DNA from 2 places in the Micromonospora sp. DT41 genome. Region 1 is predicted to be linked to the other one. Evidence: riboswitches for the same ligand, from Rfam matches in the RefSeq annotation. Region 1 holds a riboswitch; the other holds the start of a gene.
The links. A riboswitch is a leader RNA that binds a small molecule or an ion and turns the genes downstream of it on or off. The one in region 1 is predicted to bind S-adenosylmethionine.
Positions count from the first base shown of each region.

Region 2: linked by a shared signal. The riboswitch ahead of thrC (threonine synthase) and the one ahead of ACLQ23_RS08965 (ABC transporter substrate-binding protein) in region 1 are both predicted to bind S-adenosylmethionine.

Region 1 is NZ_JBNCKU010000004.1:90,598-94,130, forward strand. It holds gene ACLQ23_RS08960 (amino acid transporter) at 1-1,445, shown strand, start outside; SAM riboswitch class IV at 1,518-1,629, shown strand; gene ACLQ23_RS08965 (ABC transporter substrate-binding protein) at 1,911-2,783, shown strand; gene ACLQ23_RS08970 (amino acid ABC transporter permease) at 2,829-3,533, shown strand, end outside.
Region 2 is NZ_JBNCKU010000003.1:249,133-252,665, forward strand. It holds gene ACLQ23_RS07510 (ABC transporter permease) at 1-427, shown strand, start outside; gene ACLQ23_RS07515 (DoxX family protein) at 734-1,183, shown strand; SAM riboswitch class I at 1,340-1,475, shown strand; gene thrC (threonine synthase) at 1,486-2,769, shown strand; gene ACLQ23_RS07525 (GNAT family N-acetyltransferase) at 3,068-3,533, shown strand, end outside.

The DNA.
Region 1 (3,533 bases):
TCGTGGCGCTGCTCGGCGCGGTGTTCCTCAAGGGCTTCGGTGAGGCCGTCGGGATCGCCGTCGTCCTGGTCGCTGTCTACCTGACGTTGAACGCCGTGGTGATCGTTGACGCGCTGTGGCGGGTGGTGACCCATCCGAGTGCGGTCGGGGACTGGACCACGGCCCTGACCACCGGGCACGGCGACCCGCTGATGGTCGTCGCGCTGTCCCTGCTGGTGTTTCCGAAGCTGGCGCTGGGCCTCTCTGGCTTCGAGACCGGCGTGGCGGTGATGCCGCACATCCGGGGGGACCGGCGGGACTCGGAGGACCGTCCGCTGGGCCGGATCCGGGGCGCGCGTCGCCTGCTCACCACCGCCGCCGCCACAATGAGCGTCTTCCTGATCACCAGCAGCGTGACCACCACAGTGCTGATTCCGCCCGAGGCGTTCCAGCCGGGTGGTCCGGCGAACGGGCGGGCCCTGGCCTATCTGGCGCACGAGAATCTCGGCCAGGTCTTCGGCACGGCGTACGACCTGTCGACGATCGGGATCCTCTGGTTCGCGGGCGCCTCGGCGATGGCCGGCCTGCTCAACCTGGTGCCCCGCTATCTGCCCCGGTACGGCATGGCGCCGGCCTGGGCGCGGGCGGTCCGGCCGTTGGTGCTGGTGTTCACCGGCGTCGCGTTCCTCATCACGATCATCTTCAGGGCCAGCGTCGACGCGCAGGGCGGCGCGTACGCCACAGGGGTTCTGGTCCTGATCACCTCGGCGTCGACGGCGGTGACCCTCGCGGCACGGCGGCGCGGGCAGCGCGGGCGCATGATCGCGTTCGGAGTCATCGCCGTCGTGTTCGTCTACACAACGGCGGCGAACGTGGTGCAACGCCCCGACGGCGTCAAGATCGCCGCCTGCTTCATCGGTGCGATGATCCTGGTGTCGGCGCTTTCGCGGGTGCTGCGGGCCTTCGAGTTGCGTGTCGACCGGGTCGAGTTGGACCCGCTCGCGACGGCGTTCGTCGCCGAGCGTGCCGGGCGTCGGATCCGCCTCATCGCCCACGAGCCGGGGCGGCGCGACCTGGCGGAGTACCGCGACAAGCTGGCGCAGACCATGGCCGACAACGACTTCCCCGACGACAGCGATGTCGTCTTCGTCGAGGTCCACGTCACCGATCCGTCGGACTTCGAGACCGGGCTGCTGGTGCGCGGCAGCGTGGCGCACGACCGCTTCCCGGTGCTCAGCCTGGCCAGTTCGTCGGTGCCCAATGCGCTGGCCGCCCTGCTGCTGGAGATCCGCGACCGCAGCAGGCGACGTCCCCACATCTACTTCGAGTGGACCGAGGGCGGTCCGGCCCGCAACGTCCTGCGCTACCTGGCGTTCGGGCAGGGCGAGATCGCGTCGGTGACCAGGGAGATCCTGCGCCGCCAGGAGCCCGACCCGACGCGCCGGCCGCACGTGCATGCCGGCTGACCAGGCAACGGACGGTGAGCGTGGTCATATCGGCTGGACGGCGGGCCGGGGTCTGCTGCTAGCCTCGGCGCAGGTCATGAGTGCCAGCGCGAAGCCCCGGCTTGCTGGCCGGCAACCCTCCTCCGCGGTGGGGTGCCCCGGGTGAAGACCAGGCACCGGCAGGACGCCGGTGCAAGCGTGGCCTGGCACCCAGGTCAGCACAGACCCGGGAGACCTTTATGCGCATCCTCAACACCGATCCACAAGCCGACGGCGCGGACTTCCGCGCAGGTCGGGTCACGCCGGTACTGATCCGGCGGCGGCACGTGGACATGATGCGGGTGTGCAGCGCCGCCTGTCGCGGCCGCGCAGCGCACTAGCGCACTTCCCCTTTCCAGGAACCACCCAAGCGGTACGCCCTCATCGGGCGCACCGTGGGCGGCGCACGTCCACGCCCGCCCCAGACGCGACCTTTCGGAGACACTCGTGCGATTCCTTCCTGCTCTGACCCGTGCCGCCGCTGTCGGTGCCGCCGCGATCCTCGCCGCGACCGCGCTCACCGCCTGCGGCTCCGACGACGCTTCGTCCGAGGCCACCGGCAACCCGTACAACCTGGCGCAGCCCGGCGTGCTGCGGGCCGGCACGCTCTCCGACGCGCCGCCGAACGTGTTCCTCAAGGACGGCAAGTTCACTGGCTTCGACAACGACCTGCTCACGGCGGTCGCCGACAAGCTCGGCCTGAAGGTCGAGTTCGTCGGCACCGACTTCTCCGCGTTACTGTCCCAGGTCAACAACCGCAAGTTCGACGTCGGCAGTTCCTCGATCACGATCACCGAGGCGCGGAAGAAGACAGTCGACTTCGGCAACGGCTACGACTTCGGCTACTTCGGCCTGGACGTTCCGGCCGGCTCGCCGATCACCGGCTTCGACCAGCTCGCCGGCAAGCGGGTCGTCGTGGTGCAGGGCACCGTCCAGGACGACTACGCCACCGGGCAGAAGCTCGACCCGGTCCGCGTGCCGGACTACAACAGCGCGATCAACCAGCTCAAGGCGGGCACCGCCGACGCGTGGATCGCCCCGGCCGAGATCGGCGACAAGCTGGCCGCCGACAGCAACGGCAAGATCACCGTGGCGGCCAAGCAGCTCAGCCCCACCCCGACCGCGTACGCGGTGGCAAAGGGCAACGACAAGCTGCGCGAGGCGCTGAACAAGGGCCTCGACGAGGTCATCGCGGACGGCACGTGGAGCCGGTTGCAGGCGCAGTACTACCCGGGCCGGCCGGTTCCGGAGGACTTCAAGCCGGGCAGCGGCACGGTGGCAGTGCCGTCGGCGGCTGCGTCCGCGTCCGCCGCGTCCTGACGGCGTACCAGTGACGAGCGAGCAGGGCGGTAGGAGAGGCGACCGATGGATCCGTTGAGCACCCTCTGGGAGACCTTCTTCGACTGGAGGTCGATGCGCGAGGCACTGCCCGACATGCTTACCGTCGGGCTGCCCAACACCCTGATCCTGGCGGTCTCCGCCGCCCTGCTCGGCTCGGTGCTGGGCCTGCTGCTCGCCGTCGCCGGCATCTCCCGCAGCCGATGGCTGCGCTGGCCGGCGCGCGTCTACACCGACATCTTCCGGGGGTTGCCTGCGGCGGCCACGATCCTGCTGATCGGCGTCGGGCTCGCCCCGCTCGGCATGGAGGTCTGGGGGCCCGACCCGTACCCGCTGGGCATTCTGGCGCTGTCGCTCATCGCGTCGGCGTACATCGGTGAGATCTTCCGCTCGGGCATCCAGTCGGTGGAGGCCGCCCAGTTGGAGGGCGCCCGCGCGCTCGGCTTCTCCTGGGCCGACTCGATGCGGCTGGTGATCATTCCGCAGGGCATCCGGCGGGTGCTGCCCGCCTGGGTCAACCAGCTCATCGCGCTGATCAAGGATTCCAGCCTGGTCTACTTCCTCGGGCTGGTGGCCAGCCAGCGCGAGCTGTTCCGGATCGGGCAGGACTACGCGGCAAACACCGGCAACCAGTCCGCGCTGCTGCTGGCCGGGCTCTTCTACCTGGCGTTGACAGTCCCGCTGACGCACATCGTCAACTGGATCGACCGGCGGCTGCGCCTCGGCCGGCCG
Region 2 (3,533 bases), on a different contig from region 1:
CGGCACCGCCCTGCTCGCCGGCACCCTGCGCTACGGCTGGTCGCCGCTGCGCAGCACTGTCGCCGCCGAGCTGGAGCCGACCGAGGGGCTGCTCCGGCTGCTCGCCGTGCTCGGCTACCTGGCGGTCGTACTCCTGGTGGTGGCGGGGCTGGCGTTCCTGCTGTCGGTGACGACGGACGCCGCGCTCGGCGCTGTCGGTGGCGCCGTGCTGCTGTGGATCCTGTCGAGCATCCTGGACCAGATCACCGCCCTGGGGGCTCTGCGCGACTTCCTGCCCACCCACTTCAGCACCGCCTGGCTGGGGCTGCTCTCCACACCGGTGCAGACCGACGACGTGGTGCGCGGCTGCATCTCGGCAATCTGTTACGCGACGCTGTTCTGGGGGCTGGCGTTCTGGCGGTTCACCCGCAAGGACATCACGTCGTAGCTGCTGCCATCTGACGCCACCGCCCGATCGGTTTCCTGGAAAGCGGGGCACCGGTCGGGCGGAATGGCACCTTTTCGTGGGATCCCGGAAAGGTGCCACCGCAACTATCGACGAGGCAACAGGGTGTACTGGCTGCTTGCGGGGCGGTACCGTCGGTTGCGGGAGCGCTCCCATGGGAGGCGACCAGGTGGAGGCGAATCCGGCTCTTGTTCCGGCAGGGATTTTCCCACTAGCAAGGATTTTATTAACTTCGATTGATTCATGCTCCATGATGGGTGAACATCGACACCTATCTATGGAGGTCCCATGAACGTCTCTCGGCTCGGCGGGCCGATCCTGTCCCTGTTCCGCATCGTGACCGGCCTGCTGTTCGCGCTGCACGGCCTGTCCTCGATCTTCGGGTTGTTCGGCGGCAACCCCGTGACCGGCAAGGCGATACCCATGGGCGTGTGGCCAGGCTGGTGGGCAGCGCTGATCCAGCTGGTCTGTGGCGCGCTGGTGCTGGTCGGGCTCTTCACCCGGCCGGCAGCGGTCCTCGCCTCGGGTTCGATGGCGTACGCCTACTTCGTCGTCCACCAGCCGGAGGGCCTGCTGCCGCTACAGAACGGCGGTGAGCTGTCCGCGATCTTCTGCTGGTCCTTCCTGCTGGTCGCGGTGCTCGGCCCAGGGTCCTGGGCGCTCGACGCGCTGCTGGCCCGGCGTCGCCCCGCCACTTCGACCGCGCCGATCGCCGAACCCAGGTCGGTATCGGTCTGACCGCACTCTCACCGCGTCGCCGGGGCCTCGACGAGGAGGCCCCGGCGACGCGCCGCGCGTTGATCACCCGTTCTGGCCTGGTCGTTTAGCTCACAGCGTGGGATCAGCGCTGGATGCGACGGCCGGCGGTGCCTAGACTCGGCGGCACAACTGAATACCTCATCCAGAGGGGCTGAGGGATACGGCCCGACGACGCCCCGGCAACCACCCCGCGCGCTCACCGCTGAGCGACCCGTGGGGCAGGTGCCAATTCCGTCCCTGCCGCACGGTGCGATGCGGGGAAAGATGAGAGGACTCTCGACATGACGTCGACGCTCGCCGCCTCCGGCATCGACACCTCCGCCAGCCCCGCCCGCGCCCTGGTCTGCCGCGCCTGTTCGGCCCGCTACCCGCTCGCCGCGCAGCACGCCTGCTACGAGTGTTTCGGCCCGCTGGAGGTCGACTACGACACCGCCGCCCTCGCCACCGTCACCCGCGAGCAGATCGAGGCCGGCCCGAACAACATCTGGCGGTACGCCGCGCTGCTGCCCGCCGGTCAGGACCCGGCCACCCGGGTGACCGTCGACCCCGGTCTGACGCCCCTTGTGGCGGCCCCGCACCTCGCCGCCGAGCTGGGCATCACCGCGCCGCTCTGGGTCAAGGACGACAGCGCCAACCCGACCCACTCGTTCAAGGACCGCGTCGTGTCGGTGGCGCTCACCGCCGCGAAGGCGCTCGGCTTCACCCGGTTCGCCTGCGCGTCGACCGGCAACCTGGCCAACTCGGTGGCCGCGCACGCCGCCCGCGCCGGGGTGCCCTCGGTGGTCTTCATCCCCAGCGACCTGGAACAGGGCAAGGTCATCACCACGGCCGTCTACGGCGGCGAGCTTGTCGCCATCGACGGCTCGTACGACGACGTGAACCGGCTCTGCGGCGAGTTGGTCGAGACCGACGAGTTCGAGGACACCGCGTTCGTCAACGTAAACGTCCGGCCGTACTACGCGGAGGGCTCCAAGACCCTCGGCTACGAGGTCGCCGAGCAACTCGGCTGGCGGATCCCCGCCCAGGTGGTCATCCCGATGGCCAGCGGCGAACTGCTCACCAAGATTGACAAGGCGTTCTCCGAGCTTGTCGAGATTGGCCTGGTCGAGGCGCCGGCCGGTGGTTGGAAGGTCTTCGGCGCCCAGTCGGCCGGCTGCAACCCGATCGCTTCGGCGCTGCACGCCGACACCGACACCATCACCCCGGTCAAGCCGACAGGCATCGCCAAGTCCCTCAACATCGGTGATCCGGCCGCCGGCCTCTACGCGTTGGAGGCGGTCCGTCGCACCGGCGGCTGGATGGAGTACGTCGACGACGACGAGATCCGCGCCGGCATCCGCGACCTGGCCCGCACCACAGGGGTCTTCGCCGAGACCGCTGGCGGCGTCACAGTGGCGGTGCTGCGCAAGCTCGTCGAGTCCGGTCGGCTCGACCCGACGGCCGAGACGGTCGTGTTCAACACCGGCGAAGGGCTGAAGACCATCGACGCGGTGGCCGGTCAGGTCGGCCCGACCCACCACATCAAGCCGTCGCTGCGCGCTGCCCGCGACGCCGGCCTCCTCTGATCCAGCGGCGTCGAGCCGTCCGTCGAGGGCGAGGGATCGCCCGGACGGGGGATCGGGCCGATCCGCCGGGTAACTGGCTTTTCGCAGTGAGTGTAGAAAACCCGCCGCTGCGGACTTGACGACAGGAACCGGACGGCGCAAGATGCTCCGTGCGGGAGGGCATTTCGCCGGAGACTTTTGAAGTTCTTGCGACCCAACGCCGGAGGCGTTGTGCGAGTGTCCCTCCCGACCACGTCCGATCGGGCCACCGGATTAATTCGGTGGCCCGATCGCTTTTTCCGGTGACAGGCTCGCCGGCATGAGCATCACGATCGCGTCCTTCGACGGCGCCGACCAGGCCGCGGTCGACGAGGCGTACCGGATCGGCGCGGCCGCCAGCACCATCGACCTGCCGGACTTCCCGCCGTTCTGCCGGCGACGCTTCGACGCGCTCCTGCACACGCCGATGCCCGGCACCGAGTCGCTCTGGGCACTGGCCCGGCTGGACGGCGTACCGGCCGGCTACCTGCAACTGGACCTGCCCCAGCTCGACAACACCGACAACGCGACAGTCGAGCTGACGGTGCATCCCGAGCTGCGGCGTCGCGGCGTCGGCAGGGCACTGCACGAGTACGGGGTACGCCTGCTGCGCGAGCGCGGACGCAAGCGGGTGGTTGGGATGACCGTCTCCACGATGCCCGACGGGCCGCCCCGATCAGCGGCGGGTGACGCGTTCGCCGCCACGACCGGGGCCCAGGCCGCGCTTGTCGACGTGCGTCGCCGGC